DNA from 3 places in the Pseudoalteromonas sp. ABV4_021 genome. Region 3 is predicted to be linked to each of the others. Evidence: predicted binding sites of a transcription regulator. Region 3 holds the regulator's gene; each other region holds the start of a gene.
The links. The regulator LexA, encoded in region 3, represses DNA repair genes until DNA is damaged. The targets are predictions, from matches to a motif close to TACTGTATNNNNATACAGTA.
Positions count from the first base shown of each region.

Region 1: the regulator LexA is predicted to act here: its motif matches at 3,219-3,238, upstream of recN (DNA repair protein RecN).
Region 2: the regulator LexA is predicted to act here: its motif matches at 5,797-5,816, upstream of imuA (translesion DNA synthesis-associated protein ImuA).

Region 1 covers NZ_JBSWVB010000001.1:1,177,860-1,184,938, reverse strand. Annotated here, with positions in the region: gene grpE (nucleotide exchange factor GrpE) at 1-394, opposite strand, end outside; gene ACXAFE_RS05650 (HrcA family transcriptional regulator) at 451-1,395, opposite strand; gene nadK (NAD(+) kinase) at 1,467-2,345, shown strand; gene ACXAFE_RS05640 (hypothetical protein) at 2,556-3,074, shown strand; gene recN (DNA repair protein RecN) at 3,239-4,903, shown strand; gene ACXAFE_RS05630 (FAD-dependent oxidoreductase) at 5,002-6,417, opposite strand; gene gltB (glutamate synthase large subunit) at 6,428-7,079, opposite strand, start outside.
Region 2 covers NZ_JBSWVB010000001.1:1,586,057-1,593,135, reverse strand. Annotated here, with positions in the region: gene rlmKL (bifunctional 23S rRNA (guanine(2069)-N(7))-methyltransferase RlmK/23S rRNA (guanine(2445)-N(2))-methyltransferase RlmL) at 1-1,760, shown strand, start outside; gene ACXAFE_RS07510 (glutaredoxin family protein) at 1,753-1,977, shown strand; gene uup (ATP-binding cassette ATPase Uup) at 1,980-3,890, shown strand; gene ACXAFE_RS07500 (DUF3466 family protein) at 3,902-5,653, shown strand; gene imuA (translesion DNA synthesis-associated protein ImuA) at 5,835-6,521, shown strand; gene ACXAFE_RS07490 (Y-family DNA polymerase) at 6,521-7,079, shown strand, end outside.
Region 3 covers NZ_JBSWVB010000001.1:2,889,872-2,896,950, forward strand. Annotated here, with positions in the region: gene ACXAFE_RS13380 (cytochrome c oxidase subunit 3) at 1-633, opposite strand, end outside; gene ACXAFE_RS13385 (cytochrome c oxidase assembly protein) at 617-1,192, opposite strand; gene ctaD (cytochrome c oxidase subunit I) at 1,192-2,766, opposite strand; gene coxB (cytochrome c oxidase subunit II) at 2,766-3,896, opposite strand; gene lexA (transcriptional repressor LexA) at 4,235-4,852, opposite strand; gene plsB (glycerol-3-phosphate 1-O-acyltransferase PlsB) at 5,081-7,079, shown strand, end outside.

The sequences.
Region 1 (7,079 bases), 1.7 Mb from region 3:
CTACGGCATCAACAAAGCTTTTTGCCGTCATCTCAACACCTTCGATAACCGGCTTAATGTGTTCGTTTTCTTTGTCAGCAAACTCAATCGCGCGCTCTAAGTTATCAAGCACAGGTAGTAGTTCATTGGCGAATTTTTCAAGGGCAAACTTGTGCGCTTTTTCAACATCTTGCGCTGTACGACGACGCATGTTTTCAACTTCTGCGGCAGCGCGTACTACACTGTCTTTTTGCTCTTCAATTGCTTGCTTCGCTGCTTCAAGCTCTGCATTTAATACCGCAATTTCCGCTTCTGCGCTTAGCTCTTCACCACCTTGTTGTAGCTCTTCTGCTACTTGGTCAAGGGTTTCCTGTACTTCTGCTTCTTGCTCTGGCTGATTATTTTGCTCAGACATTGATACTCTCCGAAATCTTACAACTGATGCTAATTATGGGGATTGATAAACGCCTTTCAAGAGCTAATAGCGCAATTAATCGATATTTCGTTGATAATTGCTTCAATTTTCGCCGACTTTGGACAGAGCACACATAAACGGCCTTGGTATATCTCTTGTAAAAAGTAAGGCACGCTCAGTAATAAATAGTCTTCCAACGCACCAAACGGCAAGTTGTCGTGGTACATAACCGACATGCCCATTTTCATCGCTAACTTTTGTTCTACATAATCTAAAAATGGCGCGCCAATTTGATTTAACTGCTCGCTAGACAATGCACCAAATAAATAGTGACTGCCAATAACAATGCTACTATCTACATGCAGTTTTTCAGCGAGCGCTTTAATCCACATACCAAGCGAACCATGACAAAACATTGGTGCACTTTGGCGCATCGCCGCCATGCGGCGTAACCCTTCAGCCAAGTTATGCCCTGCAAAAACAGTATTTAGCCACGCATTAAACTGATTGCGTAATGCATCGTTTGCTTCGCGAGGCTTGGTAATTTGAATGTTTTGGCTATTACCGTCTCTATCGAACAATAAAATAAGCCAGTTTTCAAAGCTAAAATCGAGCACTTCTGCACGATAAATATGTTGCTGCATCGCCTCTGGCAAACTCACCAACACACACAGTTTATATTGTTGACTTAAGCGGTGTGAAAATTCGGTAAGGTTTTGCGCACTGGGTTCCCAATAGTCTGCAATATCCGAAAGTTGAAAAAATTCATCAAACCAATAGCTAAAACCTAGCTCTGTTGGTACACGTCCCGAAGAAGTGTGAGGCGCATACAATAGCCCCGACTTTTCCATACGCGCCATTGCATTGCGTACTGTCGCACTGCAAATATTAATTTGTTTCTGCTTTACCACATGGCTTGATGCAACTGGCGTACCTTCACCATTGCAATATAAGTCCATAACGGCAGAAAAAATGAGTTGATCACGGGCGCTTAATTTCATGATTATTATTTATGGCCTGATGATTAAAAATCAAGATATACTGTAGGCAAGACTTTATCAGTGACGATTTTATGGCACAAGTATTTAATAACATAGGATTGATTGGCAAACCGAACCATGAAGGCGCGGCTGTAACACTTGCCAAACTGCATACTTTTTTAACGGCACTCGGTTATCAAGTTTACGTTGAAAGCCGTGTCGCTGAACCCATTGTCGATGAAGAGCATTCAGCGTCGTTAGTTGAAATTGGCCGCAACTGTGATTTAGCGATTGTGGTTGGAGGTGACGGTAATATGCTAGGTGCAGCTCGTGTATTGGCCCGCTTTGATATTGCGGTTATCGGCGTGAATAGAGGTAATCTCGGTTTTCTGACCGATCTTGATCCCGATAATTTTGAGCGCGAGCTTGAACAAGTTTTGGCTGGTAAATTTAGTGAAGAAAAACGCTTCTTGCTGGAAGTGGAAATCTATCGCCATGAAGTACTAAAAAGCTCAAACACGGCGGTTAACGAAGCCGTACTGCATGCCAATAAAGTTGCACACATGATTGAGTTTGAAGCCTTTATTGATAGAGAGTTTGTATTCTCGCAAAAATCTGACGGCCTTATTGTGTCAACGCCAACAGGCTCTACAGCCTATAGTCTTTCTGGCGGCGGACCCATTTTAAACCCGAAGCTCAACGCCATTTCATTGGTGCCTATGTTTCCACACACACTAACCAGCCGTCCACTTGTGGTGGATGCAAACAGTGAAGTAAAACTGGCATTGAGCCCTGCTAATGATGTGGACTTACAAGTGAGTTGTGATAGTCATGTTGTGTTAGCGGTATTGCCAGGTGATGAAATTGTGATCAAACGAAGTGAGCAACAGTTGCGCATGGTACATCCAAGCAAATATTCGTATTACAATGTACTGCGCCAAAAGTTAAACTGGGGCAGTCGTTTATATTAATCAACCTGAAATCAAAATAACAAATTAAGTTCTAGTGGATACCAAGGCATTGCATCGTTAAATGTGCGTACACTCGCTTTATTTTATCGCACAAATTTGTCTTGTACTTGGAAAACCTATAAAACTAGAACGCACAAGAACATTATTGCTAAGTGTGTTACGCAATTTACTTAGTCAGATTCAGAGTAATCATTTGAAAGGAAAGAAAAAGTGGGGTTTGTAGTATTTTTAACCACCGTTTTATTAATTGTACTGTTAACGACATTTTTAGTCATAGATAACAATCGAAAAAAAGCATTAGCACTTGAAAAGCAACAACAAAGCGAACGTATCGAAGTTGTCAGCTCACGTTACAGCAAAATAGTGCAAAGCTATGGTAAATCACGCATTGTAAAACCAAAAGACATTAGTGGGTTATCGCAAATCAACAACAATTACTTTGTAATGCAACGTAAAAATGATGAAACCATTACACACTACGAACAAGTAATCGGTAACCTAACTGACTTACTCGAAAATGAGTTGCTAAAGTTTGAATCGGCAGACGATAAACTAACGTTAAGTAAACAAATCTATGCCTTTGTCGAACAATTACCGACATCTGGCCACCAATTCAACAGTGATTTTTATTTGCATCAATTGCCTTCATTAAGCCAACAGGTGATCACACCAACACTTGCATCTACTGGTGAAAACGTTGAGCCAGAACTTCACGAAGAAAACGTTTAATTTGATCTGCGCTAAAGGCTAAATACTGGCTATTGGCGCAATCCCTTTTCAATACTTCTGCTTACGTCTTTTTTCTTCCGCAGCAAAATATCTTCATTTTTAACTTGCCTATTTTTTATTTACTGTATAAATTACCAGTTAATGTACTGTATGGATAATCAGTTATGTTAGCATCATTACAAGTAACAAATTTTGCAATTGTTGAACACCTAGATATTGAATGGCATCAAGGTATGACAACTATCACAGGTGAAACTGGCGCAGGTAAATCAATCGCTATTGATGCCCTATCGCTATGTTTAGGCGAACGTGCCGAAGCCAGCATGGTGCGCGAAGGCGCCGATAAAGCCCAAGTTTCGGCGGTATTTGATATTCAGAACTTACCTGCTGCGCAACACTTTATTAGTGAGCATGAATTAGGTGATAGTAACGAATGCATTATCCGCCGCGTAGTATCAGCAAACGGCCGCAGTAAAGCCTATATAAACGGCGTAATGGTGCCAGCAGGCCAGTTAAAATCGCTCGGCAGCTTGCTTATTTCAATTCACGGCCAACACGCGCACCAACAACTCAATAAAGCCGGTTATCAGTTGTCGGTAGTTGATAGCTTTGCTGGACACATTGAGCTTGTGAACGATGTTAAAACGGCATACAACGCACTGCAATCACTTGAAAAAGAAAAGGCGACGCTAAGTCAGTCACTACAGCAAGCAGCCGCTGAAAAGCAATTGCTCGAGTATCAAGTGGCTGAGTTAGATGAGTTTTCTCTTGAGAGCGGTGAGTTTGAAGAAATTGAACAACAACATAAGCTGCTAAGTAACGCAAATTCGTTGCTTGAAGGCACACAAAAAGAGCTGCAAATTATTTATCAACAAGATAACTATAATGCGTACTCTATGGTGCAATCGAGTGCAAATCAAATAGCTGAGTTAGCAAGTTTAGATAAAAAGTTGGCACCAATCGCCGACTTGTTATTTGAAGCGGGCATCAGTTTAGAGGAAGCTGCACGTGAACTTAGCCATTATCAAGACAGCGTTGAGATGGACCCTGCGCAGTTATCAGAACTCGATGATCGAATCGCACGCGCACTTGATTTGGCGAGAAAACACGATATTTCACCTGAAGCAATCCCAGATTTACACGCTGAGCTAAAGCAAAGTCTTGCCAACATTGAGCAAAGTGACGAACGTCTCGCCGCACTAGAAAGCGAAATTGCCGAGGCTAAAGAACATTATGTGACTGTCGCAACGCGCCTTTCGCAAAGCCGAAAAACCGCTGCAGATGAACTATCAAAGCAAGTTACTGAGTCACTAGTGATGTTATCAATGGAAAACGCCAAGTTTGCCATTGTGGTTGAGCAACAAGAGATAACCAGTAGTAAAGGCCTAGACAGTATAGATTTTCAAGTTGCTGCCAACACAGGCCAACGTTTACAACCACTTGTGAAAGTAGCCTCGGGTGGTGAGCTATCACGTATTAGTCTTGCCATTGAAGTGATTATTGCAGATAAAATGACTACGCCAACCTTAATTTTCGATGAAGTTGATGTGGGCATTTCTGGCCCAACTGCATCGGCCGTTGGTAAGTTATTGCGCCAGTTAGGCAATAGTACACAGGTTATTTGTGTAACCCACTTACCGCAAGTTGCATCAAGTGGCCACAATCAGTTTTTTGTCAGTAAAAGCGATGATGGCACACACACGCATACACATATGTCGGTACTGGATAACTCGGGGCGAATTGATGAAATTGCACGCTTATTAGGCGGCACGAATATTAGTGAAATTACCCGCACTAATGCCTCAGAATTACTGTCGCAATACCATTAAGCACAAAAAACATAAACATTAAAAAGGTGGGCATTTGCCCACCTTTTTAATGTTATAAGCTACCCTAAATGTTTAACCACATTTAGGGCTATACAGTACTAAACTTCGAGATAGTCCATAATGCCTTCTGCTGCGTTGCGGCCCTCATAAATAGCGGTAACCACTAAATCAGAACCCCTTACGGCATCGCCACCAGCAAAGATTTTAGGATTAGATGTTTGGTGTGTATATGCGCCTTGCTCAGGTGCAACAATACGGCCCCATTTATCAAGTTCTACATCAAACTCACTTAACCACGGCATTGCATGAGGCTGAAAACCAAATGCCATGATCACCGCATCGGCTGGCACAACATGCTCAGAACCTGCTACTTCCTCTGCACGACGTCGGCCATTTTCATCGGCCTCGCCAAGCTGCGTTTTAACCATTTTTACGCCAGTTACTTTGCCACTGTCATTAAGTACAACCCCTTTTGGTTGTACATTAAACATAAACTCAACGCCCTCTTCTTTGGCATTTTTTACTTCACGTACTGAGCCTGGCATATTGGCTTCATCACGACGATAAGCACACACAACGCTACTGGCATTTTGACGAATTGAGGTACGCACACAGTCCATTGCCGTATCACCACCACCTAACACAACGACGCGTTTACCTTGCATATTGATGTAAGATTCTGGTGTTTCATCATAACCCATTTGAAAATTGGTATTGGCAATTAAAAATGGCAATGCATCAAACACACCATCAGCATCTTCGTTTTCAAGACCTGCACGCATATTTTGATAAGTGCCCACCGCTAAAAATACCGCGTCGTATTCATCAATAATGGTTTGTAGTGCAATGTCTTTACCGACCTCGGTATTTAACACAAATTCAACGCCCATCCCCGTGAAAATTTCACGGCGGTTTTCCATTACCGATTTTTCTAATTTAAACGATGGGATACCGAAGGTCAGTAAACCACCAATTTCAGGATGACGGTCAAACACCACAGGTTTTACACCATTACGCGCTAGAATATCAGCGCAACCTAAACCTGCAGGCCCCGCACCGATAATAGCCACTTTCTTATCACTCCAAACCACATGCGACATATCTGGCTTCCAGCCCATCGCAAAGGCAGTATCGGAAATATACTTTTCTATATTACCTATAGTTACCGCGCCAAACTCTTCGTTGAGTGTACACGCACCTTCACATAATCGGTCCTGCGGACATACGCGTCCACATACTTCGGGTAAACTATTAGTTCGATGCGACAATTCAGCCGCTTCGATAACTTTACCCGCTTTGATCAGTTTTAACCATTGGGGAATGTAGTTGTGCACTGGACACTTCCATTCACAATATGGATTACCACAGTCAAGGCAACGATCGGCTTGCGAGTCAACTTGTTTCGCAGAAAACGGTTCGTAGATTTCAACAAACTGTTTTTTACGTGACGAAATAGGCTTTTTGCGCGGGTCGACACGCTGCACATCGATAAATTGATATACGTTTTGTGACATGGTACTTCTCCTATTGCGCCTGTATTCTTAATTCAGCACTTGAACGTGCTCTATGACCAAGCAAACCTTTCACATCACTCGATTTAGGCTTAACCAATCTAAATTGCGCAATGTATGACTCAAAATCAGCTAAAATTTGCTCTGCGCGATTTGATTGTGTTGCTTCTAAATGCTCGCCAATTAAGCCACGTAAATGTTCGTGATGAATATTCAAATCTGCAAGCTCTACTAATTCGACCAACTCTGTATTGATGCGTTTATCAAAGTCGCCTTTTTCATCAAGTACGTAAGCAAAACCACCTGTCATACCCGCGCCAAAGTTAATACCGGTGTCGCCAAGCACACACACAATACCGCCCGTCATATATTCACAGCCGTTATCACCGAGTCCCTCGACTACCGCGATGGCACCCGAGTTACGTACAGCAAAGCGCTCACCCGCTCGACCAGCAGCAAATAATTTACCGCCAGTTGCACCATACAAACAGGTGTTACCTGCAATCGTTGCATGATGTGATTTAAACGATGAACCAAGCGGCGGACGTACGGTGATTTTACCGCCAGCCATGCCTTTACCAACATAATCGTTAGCATCACCAGTTACATGCAGTTCAAGACCGCCCGCATTCCAAACTCCCAGTGATTGGCCTGCAGTACCTTGC
Region 2 (7,079 bases), 1.3 Mb from region 3:
TTGCAAGTCACCAACAACGTCCTAGTATCTCTAAAACGTCACCTAATGTGCGTATTGTTGGTCGCTTAAATAAAGAAAAATGTGCTTTATATATCGACTTTTCAGGCCCTGGTCTTTCGAAACGTGGTTATCGTCCTTATCAAGGCGATGCACCGATAAAAGAACACTTAGCGGCGGCGTTAGTGAGTCGTTCAGGTTGGTTAAATGATACCTCACGCCCATTGTTTGACCCGTGTTGTGGTTCAGCAACGCTATTAATTGAAGCGGCAATGATGGCGTGGAATATTGCACCGGGTCTATATCGCAAACATTTTGCGTTCGAATCACTTCCGGGGTTTCGCGCGGCAAAATTCAAAGAACTAAAGCAAGAACTTAAAGACCAACAAACCGAGCAAAAGCTGTATTTAATTGGTAATGATATTGATGAACGCGTATTACAAAAAGCGCAAAATAATATTGAACATTTACCTTTTGCAAAGTTTATTCAGTTAAAAAAAGCAGATGCCAATAAACTCACTGCCGTAGCAAAACAGCCCGGCGTAGTGCTATCTAACTTACCGTATGGTGAACGTTTAGGTGAAAAAGCAGAGTTAGTTAATTTGTATCGTCACTTAGGTGATGCGTTTAAAAAGCATTTTAAATTTTGGCATTTGGCGCTATTTGCAACCGATGTTAGTTTATTAGCCCTCTTAAAACTTGCTAAGAAAAAGCAGTATAAACTGAAAAATGGCCCGTTAGATTGTGTGCTTAATCTTTATGATTTAGACGAGAAAAATACTGAGCAGTCAAGCCAAACTAAACTTAACTATGATGGCTCGATGGCGTTTGCTAATCGCCTTAAGAAAAACCGTCAAGGCCTTAAATCATGGCTTAAAAAAGAAGGCGTTAGCTGTTACCGTTTATACGATGCGGATATTCCAGAGTACAACGTTGCCGTTGATGTTTATAACGAGTACTTGGTGATTTATGAATATGCGCCACCAAAAACCATTGATGAAGCCACCGCAGAAAAGCGCTTACAAGATATTATTTATTTATCTGCGCAAACCCTTGATATTGCACCAAGCAACATTGTTGTAAAACAGCGTAAGCAGCAAAAGGGCACATCTCAGTATCAAAAAGCACAGCGTACCGACAAGTCAAAAAATAGTATGACGGTAGAAGAATACGGTGTGAAATTTAAAGTTAATCTACACGACTATTTAGACACAGGACTATTTTTAGATCACCGTTTAGCACGTCGTTATATGCAGCAAAATTGCAAAGATTTACGTGTGCTTAACTTGTTTGCGTATACCTGTAGCGCATCAACGCACGCAGCGGTAGGTGGTGCAAAATCAGTGACCAGTGTCGATATGAGTAATACGTACTTAAAATGGGGTCGTGAAAACTTTGCGTTAAATAACCTTAACAGCCCGCGTTATCATTTTGAACAGGCGGATTGCCTTGCATGGTTAGAGCAAGCGAAAGGTCAGTTTGATTTTATCTTTTTAGATCCGCCGACGTTTTCAAACTCAAAGCGTATGAAAAAAGAGTTTGATGTTCAGCGTGATCACATTAAGTTGTTTACCTGGGTAAAACGTATTTTGGCACAAAACGGTACTTTGTTGTTTTCAAATAACAAACGCGGTTTTACGATGAACGAAGAAGGTTTACTTGACCTTGGCTTGATAGCAGAAAATATCAGCGATAAAACACTTTCGCCTGATTTTAAACGCAACAAGCAAATTCACAACGCGTGGCTTATTCGCAATGCCTAAGATATCGCTGTATCACACAGAGGGTTGTCACTTATGTGAGCAAGCGCATGCATTATTTGTGCAAGCCGGCTTAGCTGCATCGCTAGATTTAGTCGACATTGTCGACGATGAAACGTTAATGGCCGAATACCAGACGACGATTCCGGTAGCTGAGTTTAGCACTGGCACAAAATTATTTTGGCCATTTAATCTTGAAGACATTTTAAAAAATAAATAATCATGGATTTAATTAGAATTACAGGAGCGCAGTTAGCGTTCGGCACACACCCATTGCTTGATAATGCAGAAATGCTGATTGAAAATGGCGAGCGGGTGTGTATTGTTGGTCGTAACGGCGCAGGTAAATCAAGCTTGCTTAAAGTGCTTGATAGTCAAATTCAGCTGGATGATGGTGAAATTAACCGTCTGAGTGGATTAAAAGTCGCGCGCCTTGAGCAAGACCCACCAAAAGGCGCAAATGGCACTGTATTTGATTATGTTGCCAATGGCTTACCGCACATTGCGACACTGTTGATTGAATATCACGAAGTTAGCGCGAGACTAAGTCAAGATAACAGTGAAAAAACACTTAAACAGTTCGAGCGTTTATCGTCTCAGTTAGAAGCAAACGATGGTTGGCGTTTTGAAACGCAAATCAACCAAGTGCTAAGTCAGTTAGAACTCGATCCAAACAGTGATTTAACCTCACTTTCGGGTGGTTGGCTTAGAAAAGTAGCGCTAGCGAAAGCACTGGTAGGTGAGCCAGATCTGTTATTGCTGGATGAACCAACGAACCACTTGGACGTTGCCAGCATTGAGTGGCTGGAAAAATTCTTAAAAGAATTTAATGGTGCGATCGTATTTATTTCTCACGACCGTGCATTTATTCGTTCAATGGCAACACGTATTCTTGATTTAGACCGAGGTAAGCTGGTGTCTTACCCTGGTAATTATGAAAAATATTTAGAGCAAAAAGAGCACGCATTAAAAGTTGAAGAAAGCCAAAATGCCTTGTTTGATAAAAAACTCGCAGAAGAAGAAGCATGGATCCGTCAGGGTATTAAAGCGCGTCGTACGCGTAACGAAGGTCGTGTTCGCGCACTAAAACAACTGCGTGTGGAACGAAAAGCCCGTGTTGAAAAACAAGGCAAGGCCGATTTCAACATTGAAAGTGCTCAGCGTTCTGGCAAGTTAGTATTTGAAGCAGAGGCTATTTCACAAGGCTTTACAAGTAAGCCAATAGTGAAAGACTTCTCTACCTTAGTTATGCGTGGTGATCGTATTGGATTAGTCGGGCCAAATGGTGTTGGTAAGACAACGTTACTGAAAATTTTATTTGGCGAATTAGCGCTGGATTCAGGCAAAGTAAAGCAAGGTGTTAATTTAGAAGTTGCTTATTTTGATCAATACCGCTCGGTACTCGACGAAGAAGCTAGCGTGCAAGATAATGTTGCGGACGGTAAACAAGAGGTCAATATCGGTGGCCGCAGTCGCCATGTGCTTGGTTATTTACAAGACTTTTTATTCCCACCAGCACGCGCGCGCTCACCGGTTAAGTCGTTATCTGGCGGAGAGAAAAACCGCTTATTACTGGCAAAATTATTTGTTAAACCAAGCAATGTTTTAGTACTCGACGAGCCGACGAATGATTTAGATGTTGAAACACTTGAATTACTTGAAGAAATTCTCGCTAATTATCAAGGTACTGTGTTGGTTGTAAGTCACGACCGTGAATTTATCGACAATACCTGTAGTACGGTATGGGGCTTTTTAGGTGATGGCAAAGTAGTGGAAGTGGTCGGTGGATACCAAGATTTCCAAAATTATGCGCAGTCACTTGCTGAAAAAACAGTAATTGAACAAAAACAAAAAGACACAGAAAACGACAAAAAAATCAACGATAAGCCTTTAGCTAAAAAAGCAGGCAAGTTATCATACAAATTAAAACGAGAACTCGAAGAGCTACCCGCTTTATTAGAATCGCTTGAACAAGAAGTTGAAGAACTTCAAGAAGTTGTTAACTCACCCGATTTTTTCAAGCAAGATAGCGAGCAAACTCAGAAAACCTTGAACCAATTACAGCAAGCAGAGTCGAAGCTTGAAACCGCTTTTATGCGCTGGGAAGAATTGGAACAGTTACAGGATCAGTAGTAGGAATAAAAATGAAATATAAATTACTTGCAGCGGCAGTTTTTGCTGCAATCACGCCACAGGTTCAAGGCGCTACTCCATATGTTTTAGAAGAGCTTGGCAATCTAGATTACGCTAAACACGCGTATGTAACTGATGCAAACGAAGCGGGCCAAGCCGTTGGTATGGCGCAAGGCGTATTCAATATTGTTATTGATATTGCGGAATTAGATTTTGAAGACACACGTTTGACAAATGCGTATAAAGACCGTGAGCGCGTTTTCGAAAATCGTGATGAAGAGATTACTTTCACACTAGATGATATCGAAAATGGCGATATCAATGGTGATGCGCAAGAATTTCTACAAGACTTTTTATTGTCATCTTATGCTGATAGCCGCTATCAGAAAATTTCTTCAAATAGCGGATCCGAATTTAATGTTGCCATTGAATATAATAACCCAACGCAAGAGCGCGTTATTTATGATGTAGAACACCCTGATTATGATGGTGGTTTAACACGCTCAGTTGAGAACATTTTTACATCAATCTCTGAAGACGGCGTGAAAGCAGGTTGGGGCTCTGCACCTTATACTAAGATTCAATTTACTGAAGACGGCGAAACTGAATCGGACACGCATTATATTCGTGACTTTACACGCCGTGGTTTTGTAATGACCAACACCGGTGAACGAGTTGATTTAATGCCAACAGAAGTAACTTATGGTGGTATTTCTGGTGCGTATAGTATCGTTCAGGTAAGTGATGGTTACTTGGTAGTAGGTGAAACGTCTGTAAGTATTGCTTCTGACTCACAAGAGTCTCTAGACGAAAGTTGTGACGGCGATAAACTTCCAGTAGAGGTATGCCATGAGTCTTATGTAAATTCTTCAAGTCGTGCTCTTTATAACCGTAATGCGACAATGTGGCGTTTAGATAATGCATTGAACGTGACTGATACCGTTGATCTTGGGTTAGGTATTGTACCTGATGAAGATGAGCAAAAGAGAGCGTGGCGCAGTACCGCATTAGCGGTTAATGAAAATGAAATTGCAGTTGGTTATTCTGTTGTTAGGTATCGTGATGGTGACGGTATTACGCAATACCCGGTGTACTACAAAGATGGTAATGTTGTAGAGTTTATTGACGAATACGATTACCGACCAGGTGGTCGAGCAGTTGCTATTAATGATAATAATATTATTACAGGCTATGCAATTAAACGTATTGAAAACACTGAGCGCAGTAAGTTCTTTTATCATAATGTTGCAACTGGCGAGACAACTTTTCCATCAGACTTTTTTAAAAGTAGCTCTGCGGTTGCGACAGACATAAATGATAATGGCCTGATTATTGGTCAAGGCGAAGTTGAAACAAGCTCATCAGCAAGCCGTCGTAAAGAAGCGTTTATTTACGATATTAATAAAGACACGTTCACTAATCTAAATGACTTATTACCGTGTTTTGCAAACGATGGTGAATCATCATTCCCATATGTGGTTGCGGAAGCAATCAGCATTTCAAATGATGGTACTGTATATGGCACAGCGACAAAAACTGTAGATAAGCGTGATGCTCAAGGTAATGTTGTGGTTGATGCTAACGGTAAAGTAGAGCAAGAAAGTGTGGTTGTTTCAGTGAAACTGAAATATAACGCTGATGGTGTAGCTGAGAAGTGTCCTGAAAAAGCGCAAGAAACATATGAACGTCAAGGTGCATCGTTTGCACCATTAGGGCTATTATTATTGCCACTTGTAGCAATTAGACGACGCTTTTTTAAATAGTAAGTGTTTTATACTGTAATTATAAAAGACAAGCTATAAACTCATATTCACAACATATTGATAAAATTATGATTGAAGGCCAACTGCAGAAACAGTTGGCCTTTTTTATTGTGGATCCATTGATCCTCAACACCAAAGGATTATACTGTATTTATATACAGTATAATCCTTTGGTGTATTCATGAATTCACTGATCAAGCAATTACATCATCGCAATCTGCTTTGGTATGCATCCAATCGTATTCAAACAGAGCAGATAGAAAAGCATCAAACGGGCTTTGCGGTTTTAGATGAAAAGCTCGCTGGCGGTATGCCCACTAATGGCGTGATAGAGCTACTGAGTAGTCCCGGCATTGGTGAACTTCGATTGATTGCACCCAGTTTTAAAATGCGGCAAAGCCGTTTTATTGTGTTTATTTCACCGCCTGCGTTAGTTAACAGTGCAGCTTTGCATCATTTAGGTGTTGATGTTAGTCAAGTGTTAGTACTGTATCCTGAGCAACATAAAGATGCGCTTTGGGCAGTAGAACAATGTTTACAAAGTGGCAGCTGCAGTGACGTTATTTATTGGCCGCAGCAAGATTTAACGATTTCCCATATCCAGCGCTTTCAGCAAGCAAGTAAATCGGGTAAAAACCGTTTGTTTTACTTAAATAGCTATAAAACCAGTCAAGGGAGTTTGCCTGTCACTTTAAGCTTAACATTACAAGCACATCCACAAGGGCTGAAAGTAAAGATAAACCGTCGAAAAGGTGGGTGGCCAAGTGATTATTTTATTGTTGATATGCAAACGACATGGCCTTATTGCACCATTGCATCTTCGCCTATCAGCAATGTGATTGCATTTCCGGTTGATAAGGCTGGTTAATGTTAAATTGGCTTTATCTTTACTTTCCACAGTTACAACTCGATACGCAATTTGTAATGTCGAGCACCGAGGTAATTGCCTTAGCCAGTCACCAAGGTAATTTAGTACAACTTTCAACGGCGGCTAAAAAAAAAGGATTAATGCAAGGACAAGGATTAGGGCAAGCTAGTTTATTGGTCTCTGATCTGGCGGTTTACCCCTATCAAGAAGAAGTGGAAGTGGCAGAGCTCAAGCGCATAGCCAGTGTACTTTATAACTACACTGCAGATATTTGTATGATGCCGCCAAAAGGTTTACTGATAGCGTGTGATGGTATGCAGTCCTTATATAACAATAGTGATCAATATTGGCATGTGCTTGAAACACAGTTAAAAACATTGGGGGTTCAGTATTATTTCGCAAGCGGATCTTCACCATTGTTGGCAAAAGCATTAGCACAAGCGGGTACTAATGTGATTTTTACAAACCAACAAAATGCGCGTAATCAGCTTGCGTTATTGTCATTACAATTTGCTGATATCACTACAAAAGAAATTGCTTTGCTAACCCGCGTAGGGA
Region 3 (7,079 bases):
AACGTACTCCTCTCCTTGTAGCACTAAAAATATCGCCCCTAAACCAATAGTAAAGCCAAGCATTGCCTTTAACTGCGTGCGTTTTCCATGCTCAATTGCGGTGTGTGCAAAATGCAAAGTCACCGATGAGGTTAAAAGAATAATCGTGTTGATAAGTGGTAAACCTTGCCAACCCATTACTTGTGTTTCTGTACCACCTGGCGTACTGACTAGAGGCCACACAGCTTCAAATGAAGGCCAGAGCACTTCGTTTGTCATCGCGTTATTGCTATCACCACCGAGCCACGGTACAGCAAATGTACGGGCATAAAATAGCGCTCCAAAAAATGCCATAAAAAACATCACTTCAGAGAAAATAAACCACGCCATACCCTGTTTAAACGAGCGGTCCATTTGCGATGAATAAAGCCCACCTTGAGACTCATCAACCACATTTTTAAACCAACCAAACAGCATATACAGTAAAACCGCGATGCCTAATATTAAAATGTGAAAACCAAAACCACCTTGCTGCTTAGCAGTTTGCATTACCGCTAAGCCAGCTCCAATGGCAATTAAGAACAGAGCAACAGCACCCACAATCGGCCATTGGCTTTGCTCAGGTACATAATATTTTTCATATTGAGTTTTCATTGACTAACTCTCCATCGCGCTTGCTATTGCTTGCAACTTTACCTTCAACATCTGCTGTAATATCGTAAATGGTGTACGACAAGGTCACTTCATGAATATCATTTGGCAAGGTTTCGTCGAGGTAAAAGAGCAATGGTAAATCCGCTGAGCCTTTACTTGTCAGCGGCTGTTGATTAAAACAAAAGCAAGACACTTTATGTAAATATTTAGCCGCCCGACCTGGTGCTACTGACGGTACGGCTTGCATTATCTTGTTGCTACTCGAAAGGTTTTGCGCAATAAACTCTATGCGTTCCATTTCACCCGGGCTAACGTCAACACTGTAGCGTTTAGCTTTTACTTTAAACGGCGCTCCAGCTTGTGCATGTGTGATAAATGTAACGCGTACACTGCGCGATTCATCACTTTGCGCACTCACTTGTGCCTGCTCCATATTAGGCTTTCCATTCAATCCTGTGATATCACAGAAAACGTCATAAAGTGGCACCAGCGCAAAGGCAAACGCAAACATTAATAAACTGGTTAAGATTAGCTTTTTGAGTAGCTTAACGTTATTCATTACTTCACTTCCGGCGGCTCAGAGAACGTATGATAAGGTGCAGGCGATGCAACTTCCCACTCCAACCCTTCAGCTCCATCCCACACTTTGGCAGGTACTTTTTCGCCACCCTTTGCACACTTATAAACAACGGCAACAAAAAGTAATTGAGATAAACCAAAGGCAAAGCCACCAATACTGATCAATGCATTAAAATCAGCAAACTGCAGTGCATAGTCAGGAATACGCCTCGGCATACCTGCTAAGCCCACAAAGTGCATTGGGAAGAACAAAATGTTTACGCTAATTAGCGATAACCAAAAATGGGTTTTAGCAAGACCAATGTGATACATGTTGCCTGTCCACTTTGGTAACCAATAATAAGCCCCTGCCATTATCGAGAATACAGCCCCCGTTACTAACACATAGTGGAAATGAGCAACCACAAAGTAAGTATCGTGATACTGAAAGTCGACCGGTGTTATTGCTAGCATCAATCCAGAGAAACCACCTAAGGTGAATAACACGATAAAGGCAATGGAAAACAGCATCGGTACTTCAAAGCTAATCGAGCCACGCCACATTGTCGCTACCCAGTTGAAAACTTTAACCCCCGTAGGCACAGATATCAGCATGGTGCTATACATAAAGAACAACTCACCCGCCAATGGCATGCCAGTAGTAAACATATGGTGCGCCCATACAATAAACGACAAAAACGCGATTGATGCCGTGGCATAAACCATTGAGGCATAACCAAACAGTTTCTTGCGTGAAAACGCTGGAATAATCGTCGAGATAACACCAAACGCCGGTAAAATCATGATGTAAACTTCAGGATGTCCGAAGAACCAGAAAATATGCTGGAACATTACTGGGTCGCCACCGCCAGCCGCGTTAAAGAAATCTGTGCCAAAGTACTTATCAGTTAGCACCATAGTCACTGCACCAGCAAGTACCGGCATCACCGCAATTAATAAAAATGCAGTAATTAACCACGTCCATACAAACAGCGGTAATTTCATATACGTCATGCCCGGTGCGCGCATATTCACTATGGTTACAATTACATTGATTGCTCCCATAATTGAGCTAATGCCCATGATATGCACAGCGAAGACGAATAGTGCCGTATTATCATTGCTATATGTGGTTGATAGTGGCGCATAGAACGTCCAACCAAAAGCTGGGCCGCCGCCTTCCATAAATAACGACATAAGCAGAATGAAAAATGCAAATGGTAGAATCCAAAAACTCCAGTTATTCATGCGCGGTAGTGCCATATCTGGCGCGCCAATCATCATAGGGATCATCCAGTTTGCCAAGCCAGTAAACGCAGGCATAACTGCACCGAAAACCATAATGAGGCCATGAACTGTAGTCATTTGGTTAAAAAAGTGTGGCTCTACAAATTGTAAGCCTGGTTGAAATAATTCGGCACGAATAACCAGTGCCATTGCGCCACCCGTTAAAAACATTAACAGGGCGAATAACAGATAAAGCGTACCGATATCTTTATGGTTAGTGGTAAATAGCCAACGTTTTAGTCCTGTTGGCGTATGATGGTGGTGATGAGATTCAGCTAGTGTTGTCATTATTGTGCTTCTCCCACAGATTCTTGAATATCACTTGGTTGCACTGAATCGCCAGTGTTATTACCCCAAGCATTTCGCTCATAGGTCACTACTGCCGCTAACTCTTTTAGTGACAACATTTTGCTATAGCCTTGCATTGCTGTTGCTGGCTTGCCATGAACCACAATATCGATATGAGCTTTAACATCGCCAAGTGCTATTGGGCTATCTTTTAGCGCTGGGAACACACCTGGCAATCCCATTCCTGTAGGTTGGTGACACGCAGCACAATTAGCCATATACACTTGTTCTCCTAGCGTCATTAGCTCATCTTGAGATAATGTAAGATCAAGTGATGCTTTTTCTGCGGCCGCTGCTTGCGCTTTTTCAAGCTGCGCATTTGCCAACCACTGTTCAAATTCAGCAGGCTCTTTAACTTCAACAACCACAGGCATAAAGCCATGGTCTTTTCCGCATAACTCCGCACATTGACCGCGATAAATACCGGCCTCATTGACTTTAGTCCACGCTTCGTTGATAAAGCCTGGGTTAGCATCTTTTTTAACCGCGAATTCAGGTACCCACCAAGAGTGAATTACGTCGTCCGAAGTCATTAAAAAGCGTACTTTTTTTCCTTTTGGAATAATAAGCGGTTTATCAACATCTAACAGGTAGGTTTCTGTTTTTTGATCTTGGTTGGTGATTTGTTCACGTGGAGTCGAAAGAACAGAATAAAACGACACATCGTGGTCAAGATATTCATAATGCCACTTCCATTGTGACCCTGTAACTTTAATCGTTAGGTCAGCTTTAGTGGTGTCTTCCATGGCAATCAAGGTTTTGGTTGCAGGCACTGCCATACCAATCAAAATTACAAATGGAATTGCTGTCCAGAGTATTTCAATTTTGGTACTTTCATGAAATTGAGCAGGCACTGCTCCTTTTGATTTGCGGTGATGGATTATTGCCCAAAACATAATGGCAAATACCACTAATCCAATAACGCAACAGATATAGAAAATTGTCATATGGAGCTCGTAGACATCACGGCTGATGTCTGTCACCCCAACAGGTAAGTTATATTGACTCGTCCCAACTGCTAAAAAAGGAAAGCTCAATAGTAACCATAAGGATAGCTTCACTAGCCTCATGCTCGCTCCTTAGCTAATTATTATTATGTTGTTAGGAAATGGTCAGTGAAAGTTTTAGCGATTAAATCGCACGACGCACTACAGCATCACTCCATTTTCTTTATTATATTTGTTTTCTAAAAGCCGCACTTTGCTTAAAAAGAAAACAAGGTTACTACTAAGGTCTAGTAAACGATTAAATTTTACGCAAGTCAAATTTAAGATAAATTTTTTATAAATCTATAAGTTAGCGATTTTTGAAGATGTAAAAATAGAAGGGGCTATAGTAAGAAATAGGGTGTTTAAAAGCAGGTTGAGGCTAGTAAGGTTACTCACTAGCCAAGGTCAACAAAAGTGTATTACATCCAGTCGGCATTTCTAATAACACCAACCGCAAGGCCTTCGATATTAAAATGGCCATGCTCTAAATCGACTTTAATTGTGTCAAATTCATCATTTTCTGCATGTAACAGTACTTGTTTGCCTGCTTTTTCAAAACGCTTTACCGTTACATCTTCATCAACACGGGCTACAACCACTTGCCCATTATTAGCCACTGGCGTGCGATGAACAGCTAGCAAGTCTCCATCCATAATGCCGATATCCTTCATACTCTCACCACGTACACGCAGTAGGAAATCTGCACATGGGTTAAATAGGTTAGGATCAACTTGATAATGGCTTTCAATGTGCTCATTAGCCAAAATAGGTGAACCTGCGGCGACTTGACCAATTAACGGTAAACCTAATTGCTCTGGTTCATCTTCTTCCACTAAACGAATACCGCGGCTAGCGCCGGGCACCATTTCAATTACGCCTTTTTTGGCTAATGCTTTTAAATGCTCTTCTGCAGCGTTTGCACTTTTAAAACCGAGTGTCGATGCGATTTCTGCGCGCGTTGGCGGCATGCCAGTATCTTTAATAAATACTTTAACAAGTTCTAAGATTTGTGCCTGACGTTTTGTTAATGGTCTCATTCACTGGTTTTCCATACAGTACAGATAACTGTGAGTATATACAGTTATTCTTATTTCGCAACTTTTAATTATTTGATAATTAGCACTATGCTTAGTTACAGACGATAATTGCTGCAAATCAAAAATCATCGCAGTAAATTGCTTTATTTTTCCTCTGGCACGACCAGTTATTTAATCTTTTAGAGTTAACTGGTATGCTAGCGCCCCTTTTGTTTTTAGGTTGGTGTTATGAAGTTGGTTGGCTCTATGATTCAGTGGTTTGCAAACGGTATGAACAAGCTTTTAGTGCGTTCGAAAATTGTACCTGAACACCCTTTAGACAACCTAGCAATAGATAAAAACAAGCCGACCGTTTACATCACATTATTAAATTCTTTTTCTGATTTAGCCGCGTTGCGCAGCACCTGTAAAAAGCTCGGCTTACCTGACCCTCAGGTCACTCAGCAAATTGGTGATAAACAAGTTCCAAGATACATTCCAATTCACCACCGCTCGCCACTGTTTGGTAAAGCCAAAAAAGACAGTCCAGCGCTCGAAATCAGCGAAGAAATATTTGCAGCATTAAAGCAATCTGACGTTACCGATTTACAAGTTATTCCGGTCACCATTTTATGGGGACGCAATCCAGGCAAAGAAAAGCCAGGCCTTGGCACTATTTTATCCAGTTCTCTTACACCAAGCTGGTTGCGTAAGGTATTTGTCGTATTACTATCTGGCCGCGACAACTTAATTCGTTTTAGTCGTCCATTAGAACTATCGCAGCTTACTAGTAAGCAACAAAGTGATGATTTACCACATAAACTCATTCGTGTTGCCCGTGTTCACTTTAAACGTCAGAAACTTGCTGCGCTTGGCCCTAAACTGCCATCTCGCGACCAGTTGTATCAAGGTCTTTTAGCATCAAGCACTGTCAAAGCTGCGATTGAAGGTGAAGCAAAAAGTAAAAACATCTCAATTGTAGAAGCGCGACAAAATGCCATAAAACTAGTTGATGAAATTGCTGCCAACTATAACGAATCAATGATCGGTGTTTCTGAGCGCATTCTTACTTGGCTGTGGACCAAGCTATACAACGGTATTGAAGTAAATAACCCTGAACGAATTCAAGAGCTGACAGATAAAGGCCACGAAATTATCTATATGCCTTGCCATCGCAGCCATATGGATTACTTATTACTCACCTATGTTATTTATCATCAAGGTTATGTGCCACCACATATTGCAGCAGGTATAAACTTAAGTTTTTGGCCTGCAGGCCCAATATTTAGACGCTGTGGCGCCTTTTTCTTACGCCGTTCATTCAAAGGCAACAAGCTTTATTCCGCAGTGTTCCGTGAATACTTAAGCCAGTTATTTATAAAAGGCTACGCTGTTAAGTTTTATACCGAAGGTGGCCGCAGCCGAACTGGCCGTTTACTTCCACCTAAAACCGGTATGTTAGCGATGACATTACAATCAATTTTGCGCGGTATTGATCGTCCAATTTCAATCGTGCCTGTATATATTGGTTACGAGCATGTAATGGAAGTTAACACCTACCTTGGTGAACTTGCTGGGCAAAAGAAGAAAAATGAGTCAGTACTGGGTGTCTTCAAAACTCTACGTAAGCTCAAGAATTACGGCAAAGGTAATGTAAATTTTGGCGAGCCAATCAACATTAACCAGTATCTTACCCAGCACCAGTCAAATTGGCGCGACAGCATTGCTGCAGATGAAAAGCCTAATTGGCTAACGCCAATGGTTGGCAAACTTGCTGATTCAGTGATGGTCAACATCAATAATGCGGCTGCGATCAATGCCGTTACTTTAATCTCATCTATTTTGTTAAACACCGAAAAACAAGCGATGACGCGTCACGAGCTCATAGCTTGTATGACAAACTACCTGAGATTGCTCGAATTAGCGCCTTACAGCAAAGATGTCAGTATGCCAAACAAAAGTGCTGAAGAGCTGCTTGAACACGCACTCACGTTAGATAAGTTTGAAGTGATTACGCAAGGGCGAGTTGAAGTAATCCGTATTCAAGACACACAAAAAGTATTATTGAACTATTACCGTAATAACGTACTGCATTTATTCGCAGTACCAAGTCTAATTAGCTCAATCTTAATTAGCCAAAAACACATTTCTCGCGACCAGCTAATCAAGCAAGTTAACGCGTTATATCCGCTCTTTAAACAGGAGTGGTTTATGCAACCGTATTGCGAAACATATCTAAATGACTCAC